3 regions of the Streptomyces incarnatus genome follow, and region 3 is predicted to be linked to each of the others. Evidence: riboswitches for the same ligand, from Rfam matches in the RefSeq annotation. Region 3 holds a riboswitch; each other region holds the start of a gene.
What was found. A riboswitch is a leader RNA that binds a small molecule or an ion and turns the genes downstream of it on or off. The one in region 3 is predicted to bind cobalamin.

Region 1 (4,336 bases), 2.4 Mb from region 3:
CCAGACCCTCTTCCAGCAGACCACCCCGCCCAAGCTGCCCGCCTCCGACCTGACCCCGCCACCCCCGGCCGCAGGTCAGCCGGAGGTGGTGCTCACCCCGCCGCCGAACCCCACGTCGACACCCGTCGACCTCAGCGGCCTGACCGGCGGCAACGCCTCGGCGGCGCCGAGCCCCGGGCCGACGACGGGTTAGGCCCTGGGGGCCAGCCACACGGTCGTGTCCGGCGGGAGGGCCGTACCGCCGAGGGGGCGGCTGCCCAGCAGCACCGCCCCCGGCGGCAGCGGTACCGGCCGCTCGCCGAGGTTGGTCACGCAGCGCCAGGCCGGCGAGCGGGTGAAGTCCAGCACGCCGGCCGGGGCGTCCGGGGTCCAGGTCAGCGCCTCGCCCTCCAGCAGCTTGCGGCGCAGCCGCAGGGCGGTGCGGTACAGCTCCAGGGTCGAGCCCTCGGCCTCCGTCTGCGCCTCGACGGCGTACGCCGCGAAGGACGACGGCTGCGGCAGCCAGGCGGCGCCCGGCCCGAAGCCGTACGACGGCCCGGTCGTCGTCCACGGCAGCGGCACCCGGCAGCCGTCGCGGCCCTTGCGGACATGGCCGGTCTGCTCCCAGATCGGGTCCTGGAGCACCTCGGCGGGCAGGTCGGCGACCTCGGGGAGGCCGAGTTCCTCGCCCTGGTACAGGTACGACGAGCCGGGCAGCGCGAGCATCAGGAGGGTCGCGGCCCGGGCCCGGCGCAGGCCGGCGGCTACGTCGACGGCGGGCGCGGTGCCGCCGGACAGCAGCCAGGAGGCCGGATCGGTGCCGGGCGGGAGCATCAGGCGCGAGGCGTGGCGTACGACGTCGTGGTTGGACAGCACCCAGGTGGCGGTGGCGCCGGCGGCGTGGGCGGTGGCCAGCTCGTCGGTGATGACCCGGCGGAGTTCCGCGGCGTCCCAACGGGCTTCGAGGTATTCGAAGTTGAAGGCCTGGCCGAGTTCGTCGAGGCGGGCGTACAGTGCGCGGCGCGGTCCGGGGACCCAGGCCTCGGCGACGGCGGTGCGCGGCGGGCGGTAGGCGTCGAAGACCTTGCGCCAGTCCCGGTAGATCTCGTGGACCTCGTCGCGGTCCCAGTAGGGGTGGCTGCCCGGCGGGACGAGCGGCAGGGCCTCCTCGCCGGTGGCGCCGAGGTTCCCGGTGTCCCGCAGGGGCTCGGCGAGGTCCTTGGCGAGGCCGTGGGCGACGTCGACCCGGAAGCCGTCGACACCCCGGTCGGACCAGAAGCGCAGGGTGGTGCGGAAGTCGGCGCGGACGTCCTCGTTGTCCCAGTTGAGGTCGGGCTGTTCGGGGGCGAAGAGGTGCAGGTACCACTCGCCGTCCGGGGTCCGCTGCCAGGCGCTGCCGCCGAAGACGGACTGCCAGTCGGTGGGCGGGAGTTCGCCGTGCGCGCCCCGGCCGGGGCGGAAGACGTACCGCTCGCGGGCCGGGGAGCCGGGGCCGGAGCGCAGGGCCTCCTGGAACCAGGGGTGCCGGTGCGAGGTGTGGTTCGGGACGATGTCGACGACGACCTTCAGACCGAGCCGGTGGGCCTCGCCGACCAGGGCGTCGAAGTCGTCCAGGGTGCCGAGGCGGGGGTCGACGTCCCGGTGGTCGGCGACGTCGTAGCCGCCGTCGGCCAGTTCGGAAGGGTAGAAGGGGCTCAGCCACAGGGCGTCGACGCCGAGGCCGGCGAGGTGGTCCAGGCGCAGGGTGATGCCGCGCAGATCGCCGAGCCCGTCGCCGTCGGCGTCGGCGAAGCTGCGGGGATAGACCTGGTAGATGACGGCCTGGCGCCACCAGTCGGGGCTCTTGGGGGAGAGGTCCGGGAAGCGGTCTGCCATACGGGATCCCTTCGGAAAGGACACGACGGTACAGGGAATCTGTCCACATTGCCCGGAAAAGGAACCTTCGGCCCGGCACGGAGCACCTGCCCCGCGCCCTCGCCCCGGTGGCGCGCCTAGCCCGGCGTACCGCAGTGCTCCAGCAGCCCCGCCACCTCGCCGTCCACCACCTGGTACCTGACGACCCGGCCCTCCTTCTCGCCCGCGACGACACCGGCCGCTCGCAGCAGCCGCAGGGCCTGGGAGACGGCGGGGTCGTTCATGCCCGTGGCGATGGCGAGGTCGGAGACGGCGAGCGGACCGGTGTGGTGGAGGGCGAGCAGGAGGGACAGCCGGTTGGGGTCGGCCAGCAGGGAGAAGCGGTCGGCCCAGGTACGGACGTGGCCCGCGTCGCCGATGGCGGCGATCGCCTCGCACACCCGGTGACCGTCGATGGTGCGGCGGTCGGCTCGGTCGGCAGGCACGAGATGCATGGCCTCATCCTCGCAGCCCGGCATGTGATCTTGAATACCTGCTCGGTTGTGCAGCTATGCAGAAGAGCCCCCGCACCCCTACGGTGGTCGGGCCGTGGTGTTCGGGAAGTCGATGCAAGGTCGACGCGGCCCTCGCCACTGTGATCGGGGAGTTCCCGTCCCGTCCGGCACCCGCCGGGCCACTGGTCGGTCGTACGACTGGGAAGGCAGGGACGGCGAACGCACCACCCCGTAAGCCAGGAGACCGGCCACGGCAGCTCACGAAGTGATCCACGAGGTGCTGGAGCGTGAACCGATGGCCAATGCTGCCGATACCCCTGCCGTGACGGCTTCCTTCCGCTGGCGGCGCGAGGACACCGTCAAGACGATCGGGCTGGTGGCGGTGATCGCCGCCCTCCACGTCGTCGCCTTCGGGATCCTCTTCCTCCTCGTCGTCCCCGGCCACTACCAGGTCGGCTCCAAGGCCTTCGGCATCGGCCTGGGCATCACCGCCTACACGCTGGGCGTGCGGCACGCCTTCGACGCCGACCACATCGCCGCGATCGACAACACCACCCGCAAGCTGATGGCCGACGGCAAGCGGCCGGTGTCGGTGGGGTTCTGGTTCGCGCTCGGGCACTCCAGCGTGGTGATCGTGCTCGCCGTGATGATCGCGGCCGGCACGCAGCTCGCCGACAAGGTGACCAACGAGAACTCCGGCACCCACCAGGTCCTCGGCTTCCTGGGGACGACGATCGCCGGCGCGTTCCTGTATCTCATCGCCGCGCTCAACTTGGTGGCCCTCGTCGGCATCCTGCGCGTCTTCCGGGCGATGCGGGCGGGGACGTACGACGAGACCGAGCTGGAACGCCACCTGGACTCACGCGGGTTCATGAACCGCTTCCTCGGCCGCCTCACCCGGTCCATCAGCCGCCCCGGCCAGATGTACCCGGTCGGGTTCCTGTTCGGCCTCGGCTTCGAGACGGCCACCGAGGTCACCCTGATGGTGATGGCGGGCTCCGGTGCGGCGGCGGGCCTGCCCTGGTACGCCATCCTGTGCCTGCCGCTGCTGTTCACCGCGGGGATGTGCCTGTTCGACACGCTCGACGGCACGTTCATGAACTTCGCCTACCAGTGGGCCTTCTCGAACCCGGTGCGCAAGGTCTTCTACAACCTGACCATCACCGGGCTGTCCATCGTGGTCGCCTTCTTCATCGGCACCATGGAGCTGGTCGGCCTCGACCTCGGCAACATCGGTTACGTGATCGTCGCCCTGTTCGTGGTGGTGTGGGCGGCGGCGCTGGCGTACTGGCGCCTGGCCCGGGTGGAGGAGCGCTGGACGGCCCCCGCGTCCGGCGGCCGGTGACGGCACGTCACGTCGGCCCCGGGACCTGGTGCCCCGGGACTAGCGTTCGACCGTCTCCAGGTACAACTTGACGTAGCGGTCCACGGCGACCTCCAACGCCACGTCCACCATCGCCTGTTGGCGCCTGCCCTCGTGGATCTCGGACTCGCCGGGGCGGGGGCGGCGGTCGACGATCGTCTGGCCCCGGGTCGGGCCGGGGGCCAGGGACACCTCGACCGGGAGCAGGCGGGTGGTGATGCCCTGCGGGTCGGCGACCGCGCACACCGCGCCCGCGTCGCCCAGGCCGCCCGCCTCCTCCGCCTCGGGCTCCTCGCCCTGTGCGGTCGGCCGGTGGGCGAGGAGCTCTCCGGCCAGGCGGGTGCCGGGGTCGGCGCTGGTGCGCAGCCGGTGCACCTCCGGGGCGGGCACGACCACCTGCATGAAGACGTCGAGGCCGTACATGGTGAGGGGCACCCCGGAGGAGAGCAGGATCGCCGCCGCCTCCGGGTCGTGCCAGACGTTGAACTCGGCGACCGGAGTCGCGTTCCCGACGGCCACCGCGCCGCCCATGAAGACGACCCGCTCGATGTTGCGGGTCACCTCCGGGTGGGTGCGCAGCAGCAGGGCGATGTTGGTCAGGGGCGCGGTGGGGATCAGGGTGACCGGGCGGGGCGAGGCCAGGATC
Region 2 (4,336 bases), 3.6 Mb from region 3:
CAGATGCTCTGGGTGCTGATCTCCACCGCGCTCACGATGACCGCGTACCAGCTGTGGCAGCGCGACCAGCGCGCCCACGCCTCCCAGGCTTCCCCCGCTTCAGAGACGGGCGGTGAGGCGGAGTGAAGAACGGCGTCAACGGCGTCGCGCTCGGCGTCTTCATCTTCTTCTTCCTGGCCGTCACGGTCATGGGCTTCCTCGCCGCCCGCTGGCGCAGGGCCGAGAACGAGCACTCCCTGGACGAATGGGGCCTGGGCGGACGGTCGTTCGGCACCTGGATCACCTGGTTCCTGCTCGGCGGCGACCTGTACACGGCGTACACCTTCGTCGCCGTACCGGCGGCGATCTACGCGGCGGGCGCGTCCGGCTTCTTCGCGGTGCCGTACACGATCCTGGTCTACCCGCTGATCTTCACCTTCCTGCCGCGCCTGTGGTCGGTCAGCCACCGCCACGGCTACGTCACCACGTCCGACTTCGTCCGGGGCCGCTTCGGCTCCAGGGGCCTGTCGCTGGCGGTGGCGCTGACCGGCATCCTGGCGACGATGCCGTACATCGCGCTCCAGCTCGTCGGCATCCAGGCGGTGCTGGACGTGATGGGCGTCGGCGGGGACAGCAGCACCAACTGGTTCGTACGGGACCTGCCGCTGCTGATCGCCTTCGGTGTGCTCGCGGCGTACACCTACTCGTCCGGTCTGCGCGCCCCCGCCCTGATCGCCTTCGTCAAGGACGCGCTGATCTACATCGTCATCGCGGTGGCGATCATCTACATCCCGATCAAGCTGGGCGGCTTCGACGACGTCTTCGCCAAGGCGGCCCACGCCTTCAGCCAGGTCAACCCGGCCACGGGCAAGCCGCGCGGTGCGCTCGTGCCCCCGGAGGCGGGCCAGTGGACGTACGCCACCCTGGCCCTCGGCTCCGCCCTCGCGCTCTTCATGTACCCGCACTCGATCACCGCGACCCTGTCCTCCAAGAGCCGTGAGGTGATCCGCCGCAACACCACGATCCTGCCGCTGTACTCCCTGATGCTGGGCCTGCTCGCCCTGCTGGGCTTCATGGCGATCGCGGCCGGAGTGAAGGTCAAGAACGGCCAGCTGGCCATCCCGCAGCTCTTCGAGGACATGTTCCCGAGCTGGTTCGCGGGCGTGGCCTTCGCGGCGATCGGCATCGGTGCGCTGGTCCCGGCGGCGATCATGTCGATCGCGGCGGCGAACCTCTTCACCCGCAACATCTACAAGGACTTCATCAAGCCGGACGCGACGCCGAAGCAGGAGGCCCAGGTCTCCAAGGTCGTCTCGCTGCTGGTGAAGGTCGGCGCCCTGGTCTTCGTCCTCACCATGGACAAGACGGTCGCCATCAACTTCCAGCTGCTGGGCGGCATCTGGATCCTGCAGACCTTCCCAGCCCTGGTCGGCGGCCTGTTCACCCGCTGGTTCCACCGCTGGGCGCTGCTCGCCGGCTGGGCGGTCGGCATGGCGTACGGCACGGTCGCCGCGTACGGCGTCGCCTCCCCGACCCAGAAGCACTTCGGCGGCTCGGCGAAGGAGATCCCCGGCATCGGCGAGATCGGCTACATCGGCCTCACGGCGTTCGTCCTCAACGTCGTGGTCACCGTGGTCCTCACCTTCGCCCTGAAGGCCCTGAAGGCCCCGGAGGGCACCGACGAGACCAAGCCGGAGGACTACACGGCGGACGCGGGAGACCCCGGGGTGCAGGTGGAACTGCCGCCGGCCACCGCGGGCGCCAGTCACTGAACGACTGTCGTACGACGGGCCGCCGGAGGAAAAACCGGCGGCCCGTTGTCGTACCCCTCCGGCACACTCGGTGCCATGGACTTCGTGATCCGGAAGGTGACCCCGGGCGACTACGAAAGCCTCGGCGAGGTCACCGCCCAGGCCTACCTCCAGGACGGTCTCCTCGACTTCGGGGAGAGCGACGCGTACCTCGGTGAACTGAGGGACGTGGCCAAGCGCGCCGCCGACGCGGACGTACTCGTGGCCACGCAGAACGACACCCTCCTCGGCGGGGTCACCTTCGTTCCGTCCCCCGGACCCATGGCCGACATCGCACGCCCCGGAGAGGCCGAGATACGGATGCTCGCCGTGGCCCACGCGGCGCGTGGCCGGGGCGTCGGCGAGGCTCTCGTGCGGGCCTGCGTCGACCGCGCGCGGGCCACCGAGGGCTGCCGGGCCGTCGTCCTGTCCACCCAGCGCACCATGCACGCCGCCCACCGCATCTACGAACGGCTGGGTTTCGTTCGCACGCCCGAGCGGGACTGGAATCCGCTGCCGGGGCAGCTCGACATCACTCTGCTCACCTACGAGTTGACGCTCCGACACCGCCACGACACAACATCTGGGGGTGTCACGACAGCCCGGCACTAGATGTATGCTCGTGCTCGCTGTCGCCGCAGGGGAATCCGGTGCGAATCCGGAACTGTCCCGCAACGGTGTACTCGCGTGCGTTCGCACGCCCGTGTCAGTCCGAGGACCTGCCGGCAGCGCGCGCCCGGCCGTCCGGTCCGGGTGCCTTCCGACGTCCGGGCCTCGCGGAATGGGCCGGTGGACTCGGGCGCCGTCTGCGCTCGTGGCTGCCCCCTGCCCGCCCGCGAGGCCCCCGTGCCGAGCGAGGGAGAGCCCCACGTGACCATCGCGCCAGCAGACCCGGCTTCAGCCGGCGGCATGTCAGCCGGCGGCCTGGAGACCGACGGTCCCGGCACCGCGCTGCTGCGGACCCTGACCGAGCTGACCGCCGACCTGCCCGACGCCGACCCCGGCCGGGTCGCCGCCGCCGCGCTGCGCGGCCGGTCGGCGAAGGCCGACGAGTCGGAGCTGCGCGAGCTGGCCACGGAGGCCGCCGCCGGGCTCATCTCGGAGGACCCCGCCTACTCCCGGCTCGCCGCCCGGCTGCTGACCATCTCCATCCGCGCCGAGGCCGCCTCGCAGGGCGTGACGTCCTTCACCGGGTCCGTGGCCGTGGGACACCGCGAGGGGCTCATCGCCGACCGGACCGCCGAGTTCGCGCGGCTGCACGCCGAGCGGCTCGACGCGCTGGTCGACCGGCAGGCGGACGACCGCTTCGGCTACTTCGGCCTGCGGACGCTCTACAGCCGCTACCTGCTGCGGCACCCGATCACCCGCAAGGTCATCGAGACGCCCCAGCACTTCATGCTGCGGGTGGCGAGCGGGCTCGCCGAGGACGACACCGTCCGGTCCGTGGACGAAGTGGCCGCGCTCTACGGGCTCATGAGCCGGCTCGACTACCTCCCGTCCTCCCCCACGCTCTTCAACTCCGGCACCCGGCACCCGCAGATGTCGTCCTGCTACCTCCTCGACTCCCCGCTGGACGAGCTGGACTCCATCTACGACCGCTACCACCAGGTGGCCCGGCTCTCCAAGCACGCCGGCGGCATCGGCCTTTCGTACTCCCGGATCCGCAGCCGCGGTTCGCTGATCCGCGGGACCAACGGGCACTCCAACGGCATCGTGCCGTTCCTGAAGACCCTGGACGCCTCGGTGGCCGCCGTGAACCAGGGCGGCCGGCGCAAGGGTGCCGCCGCCGTCTACCTGGAGACCTGGCACTCCGACATCGAGGAGTTCCTGGAGCTGCGGGACAACACCGGTGAGGACGCCCGCCGTACGCACAACCTGAACCTCGCGCACTGGGTACCGGACGAGTTCATGCGCCGGGTCAATGCCGACGAGCAGTGGTCGCTGTTCTCCCCGGCGGACGTGCCCGAGCTGGTGGACCTGTGGGGCGAGGAGTTCGACGCCGCCTACCGCAAGGCCGAGCAGGCGGGCCTCGCGAAGAAGACCATCCCGGCCCGGGAGCTGTACGGCCGGATGATGCGCACCCTCGCGCAGACCGGCAACGGCTGGATGACCTTCAAGGACGCGGCCAACCGCACCGCCAACCAGACGGCCCTGCCGGGGCACGTGGTCCACTCCTCCAACCTCTGCACGGAGATCCTGGAGGTCACCGACGACGGGGAGACGGCGGTCTGCAACCTGGGCTCCGTGAACCTCGGTGCCTTCGTCGACACGGCGACCGGGGACATCGACTGGGAGCGGCTGGACGAGACCGTCCGCACCGCCGTGACCTTCCTCGACCGCGTGGTCGACATCAACTTCTACCCGACCGAGCAGGCGGGACGGTCCAACGCCAAGTGGCGGCCCGTCGGCCTCGGCGCGATGGGCCTGCAGGACGTCTTCTTCAAGCTGCGCCTGCCCTTCGACTCCCCGGAGGCCAAGGCCCTGTCCACGCGGATCGCCGAGCGGATCATGCTCGCCGCGTACGAGGCCTCCGCCGACCTCGCCGAGCGCAGCGGCCCGCTGCCGGC
Region 3 (4,336 bases):
GCACACGGCGACGCGCAGTACGTCCACGCCGACGGGGGGAGCCACGGTGGACTCCCGGACGGTTCCGCGCAGGGAGACCCGCAGCCCGTCCTCCTCGTCGATGCCGAGTCCGTGCCGGAACGGGAGCACGCCGTACGTCCGCCGCCCGGTCAGGCCCTGGAGCATGTCCAACCCGGGCTCCAGCAGGGAGACATCGCCCCGGAACTTGTTCACGAGGAACCCGGCGACCAGCTCCTGGTCCTCCGGCGACAGCAGCGCCACGGTCCCGAAGAAGGAGGCGAAGACGCCCCCGCGGTCGATGTCGCCCACCACCAGCACGGGCAGCCGCGCGTTCCGCGCGATGCCCATGTTCACGATGTCGGTCCGGCGCAGATTGATCTCCGCCGGGGAGCCCGCGCCCTCACAGATCACCGCGTCATACGTGCCCCGCAACTCGGCCAGGCAGTCCAGCACCGTGCCGAGGAGCTTCTGCTGCCGCCCGCCGTGGTACCCGCGCGCGCTCAGCTCGCCCACCGGCTTGCCCAGCAGCACCACCTGGCTGCTCTGTTCGCCGCCCGGCTTGAGCAGCACCGGGTTCATCAGCGCGGTCGGCTCGATCCGGCACGCCTGGGCCTGCATCGCCTGCGCCCGCCCGATCTCGGCGCCCTCGCGGGTCACGAAGGAGTTGAGCGACATGTTCTGCGCCTTGAACGGCGCGACCTTCACGCCCTGACGCACCAGCCACCGGCAGATCCCGGCCGTCACGACGCTCTTGCCGGCGTCGGAGGTGGTGCCGGCGACGAGGAGTCCCCCGTTCACTTCCCACGTCCCTTCGGGCTCCTGAGGCTCTTGACGCCGCTGACGAGGAGGCGGGCGGCGACCGTGGTGCCGAGCGCGAGCAGGCCGACGCGGCGGGAGAGCCGTACGGCCCGGTCGATGTCGGTGACCCGAACGGCCCGGCCGGTGTCCCCGTTGAGTACGGGCCGGTGCTCGACGCGGCCGGCGTAGGAGAGCGTGCCGCCGAGCCGCACACCGAGCGCGCCCGCGAAGGAGGCCTCCACGGGCCCGGCGTTGGGGCTCGGGTGCCGGTGGGCGTCCGCCTTCCAGGCGCGCAGGGCACCGAGCGGTTCGGGTCCGGCCACGGCCGCGAGTACGGCGGTCAGCCGGGCCCCCGGCCAGCCGGCCAGGTCGTCCAGCCGGGCCGAGGCCCAGCCGTAGCGGCGGTAGCGGGGGGACCTGTGACCGACCATCGCGTCCAGGGTGTTGACGGCCCGGAACCCCAGCAGCCCCGGCACCCCGGCCACGGCCCCCCACACCAGGGCGCCCACGACGGCGTCCGAGGTGTTCTCGGCGACCGACTCGACGACGGCCCGGGCGATCCCGTCGGCGTCCAGCGCCTGCGGGTCCCGGCCGCACAGATGCGGCAGCCGGGCGCGGGCCGCGTCGACGTCCCCGGACTCCAGGGCGCGCCCGATGGCGCGGGCCTCCCGGGCGAGCGACGTACCACCCACCACCGCCCAGGTGGCGGCGGCGGTCAGCGCGATGGAGGCGGCGGCGGAAGGGCGCACGGCGCGTGTGGCCAGCGTGCCGAGTGCGACGGCGCCACCGGCGCACACGGCGGTGTGCACGGCGCCCCAGCCGCGGTGATCGTGCCACAACGCGCGGTCCACGGCAGCGGCCGCCCGCCCGAACGCGGCGACCGGATGCCCGCGGCGCGGATCGCCGAGGAGCAGGTCACCGAGAAGGCCGGCGGCGGCGCCGTACGCGTGAATGCGATCGGCACCCATCGGCTCAGCCGACGTGGGTGGCAGCTGCGCCCCGAAGGGGCGCGGGGAACTGCGCGACCAGCCACGACGGGCCTGCGGACGACCGACGGCTTGTTGTGGCACTCCCCGCGGAGCGCTTGGTGGCGGTCCTTGTCCTGCTGCAGCCGGGCATGGCGATCGATGTCCTCACTCAGGGTGTCCGCGCCCTGGTTCGACGAGATTCGGCGGTGAGAGTTCCTGGCTCCCGGGATGTTCTTCCCCGGTGACAGTGGCGGGACCGCGCCGGATTCGCACCGGCTTCCTCTCCTTGCCGCCGTACATGGCCTGGGCAGTCCACCACGCGCCCGGAACGGCCGTCAACTTGCCGTTGACCTGCGAGGGGAGAGTGTGCCGATCCCCACATCGCGGGACGCCCGTGACCTCCGGGCATGCCGAAGGCTCCTCTCCGTCCAGGACGGAGAGGAGCCTTCGGCATGCCCGATTCGTGTGGCTGGGTCAGGACTTGGAGACGATGAGGAAGATGCCGTACGCCACCGCCGCCGCGCACGCGGCGAAGCAGGCGTACGCGCCGGTGACCGCGAGGGGGGCGGAGCCGCCCTGCGCCGCGGCCTTCTCGCGCCGCGCCAGACCGTTGATGCCGAGGGTGAACAGGGCCACCAGGCCCACGGTGAACACGAGGCTGGTGCCGAAGACGGAGCCGAGGGCCGACCAGTCGATCTTCATGGGGTTGCTTCCTTGGGTACCGGTGTGGCCGGGGTCAGACGGTCGCGGCCGGCGGGGCGGCCTCGGGCGCGGGCTCGGTGGCGGCCGGGGAGGGGATCGTGGCCGTCAGGTTCTCGCTGATCGTGCCCGCCGGGGGCGGGGTCACCGCGGCGATGGCGGCGGTCACCACACCGGCCGGCTCCTCGGTCTCGGCCACCACGTTGGTGTGGTCGACGACCTCGCGGCGGGAGATCTTCCAGATCGCGGCGCTCGCGGCGACCAGGAAGACGGCGACCAGCCCGGTGCCCCAGTCACCGAGGCCCGTGACGGACTCGGCGCCCGCGCCGACCAGCGCGGCGGCCGGGAGGGTGAGCACCCAGGCGATCGCCATGCGGGTCGCGGTGGACCAGCGGACCACCCCGCCCTTGCGGCCGAGGCCCGCGCCCATCACCGAGCCGGAGACGACGTGCGTGGTGGAGAGGGAGAAGCCGAGGTGGGAGGAGGCCAGGATGGCGGTGGCGGCGCTGGTCTGGGCGGCGAAGCCCTGGCGCGGCTCCAGGTCGGTCAGGCCCTTGCCCATGGTGCGGATGATCCGCCAGCCGCCGATGTAGGTGCCGAGCGCGATGGCCAGGCCGGCGGAGAGGATGACCCAGGTGGGAGGGTTGGAGCCCGGGGCGATGGCGCCGCCCGCGATCAGCGCGAGGGTGATGATGCCCATGGTCTTCTGGGCGTCGTTGGTGCCGTGGGCGAGGGAGACCAGGCCGGCGGAGGCGATCTGGCCGGCGCGGTAGCACTTGCGGGTGGCCTCGCCCTCCGCCTTGCCGCCGATGCCGTAGGAGAACCGGGTGGCCAGCATCGAGGCGAGACCGGCCACGATCGGCGCGGCGACCGCCGGGAGCAGCACCTTGGTGACCAGGACGTCACCGTGCACCGCGCCGAAGCCGGCGGAGGCGACGGTGGCGCCGATCAGGCCGCCCATCAGGGCGTGCGAGGAACTCGAGGGGAGGCCCACCAGCCAGGTCAGCAGGTTCCAGAGGATCGCGCCGACGAGGGCGGCGAAGATGACCTCGGGACGGATGCCGGTCTCGTCGACGAGACCCTTGGAGATCGTGTTGGCGACCTCCACGGAGAGGAAGGCGCCCAGCAGGTTGAGCGCGGCGGACATGGCCACCGCGATCTTGGGCTTCAGCGCGCCTGTGGAGATGGTGGTGGCCATCGCGTTGGCGGTGTCGTGGAAACCGTTCGTGAAATCGAACGCGAGAGCGGTTACCACCACTATCGCGAGGATCAGCGAGAAGCTTTCCATTTACCCAGGCAATCGTTCGAGGTCATTGGTGCGACGACCGTAGGCAACCTGGGTGAACGGAAGATGAACTGGGACGGGCGTCAGGGTGTCGATAGAGGGGTGTCGGCGTTCCGCTTGGCCCCGGCGGCCCAGGCGCCCCTTGGCTACCAGCCCCGCGCGAAGGTCCGCAGCCGGCTCGAGGAGCCGTTGAAGAGATTCTGGTCACCCGGCAGCCGGCCCCTGCTGCCGAACTGCCAGAACGTCCAGTACCGCCACCCACCTGGGAGCTTGCCCGGCCGCGAGGTGCCGTGCCGGGCGATCCACAGGGCGTGGCTCTTGGCGAACGCGCGGCTGTTGCCGGTGCAGATCCGCCACCACTGGGTCGTCGTGTAGATGACCGGGCGGCGGCCGGTCTCCCGCTTGACCTCGTTGCTGAAGGACCGGATCCAGCGGACCATCCGCTTCCAGCCCAGCCCGTAGCACTTGTGCTTCTTGTTGTACGGGTTGTATTCGATGTCGAGCGCGGGCGGCAGCGTCCGGCCGTCGGCCCGCCAGCCCCCGCCGTGCCGCACGAAGTACGCGGCCTGCCGGGCGCCGGAGGACC

Region 1: it holds a riboswitch for cobalamin, as region 3 does, so the genes downstream of both, nicT (Nickel transporter NicT) here and ABB07_RS29725 (cobalamin biosynthesis protein) in region 3, are expected to answer to the same signal.
Region 2: it holds a riboswitch for cobalamin, as region 3 does, so the genes downstream of both, ABB07_RS13155 (ribonucleoside-diphosphate reductase subunit alpha) here and ABB07_RS29725 (cobalamin biosynthesis protein) in region 3, are expected to answer to the same signal.

The regions. Positions count from the first base shown of each region.
Region 1 covers NZ_CP011497.1:4,193,113-4,197,448, forward strand. Annotated here, with positions in the region: gene ABB07_RS18755 (DUF4142 domain-containing protein) at 1-193, shown strand, start outside; gene ABB07_RS18760 (glycoside hydrolase family 13 protein) at 190-1,854, opposite strand; gene ABB07_RS18765 (ArsR/SmtB family transcription factor) at 1,971-2,327, opposite strand; cobalamin riboswitch at 2,406-2,594, shown strand; gene nicT (Nickel transporter NicT) at 2,623-3,672, shown strand; gene ABB07_RS18775 (nucleoside hydrolase) at 3,712-4,336, opposite strand, start outside.
Region 2 covers NZ_CP011497.1:2,983,989-2,988,324, forward strand. Annotated here, with positions in the region: gene ABB07_RS13140 (DUF3311 domain-containing protein) at 1-126, shown strand, start outside; gene mctP (monocarboxylate uptake permease MctP) at 123-1,751, shown strand; gene ABB07_RS13150 (GNAT family N-acetyltransferase) at 1,827-2,381, shown strand; cobalamin riboswitch at 2,386-2,510, shown strand; gene ABB07_RS13155 (ribonucleoside-diphosphate reductase subunit alpha) at 2,640-4,336, shown strand, end outside.
Region 3 covers NZ_CP011497.1:6,575,038-6,579,373, forward strand. Annotated here, with positions in the region: gene ABB07_RS29720 (cobyric acid synthase) at 1-798, opposite strand, end outside; gene ABB07_RS29725 (cobalamin biosynthesis protein) at 795-1,766, opposite strand; cobalamin riboswitch at 1,955-2,098, opposite strand; gene ABB07_RS29730 (hypothetical protein) at 2,241-2,468, opposite strand; gene ABB07_RS29735 (inorganic phosphate transporter) at 2,503-3,753, opposite strand; gene ABB07_RS29740 (lysozyme) at 3,897-4,336, opposite strand, start outside.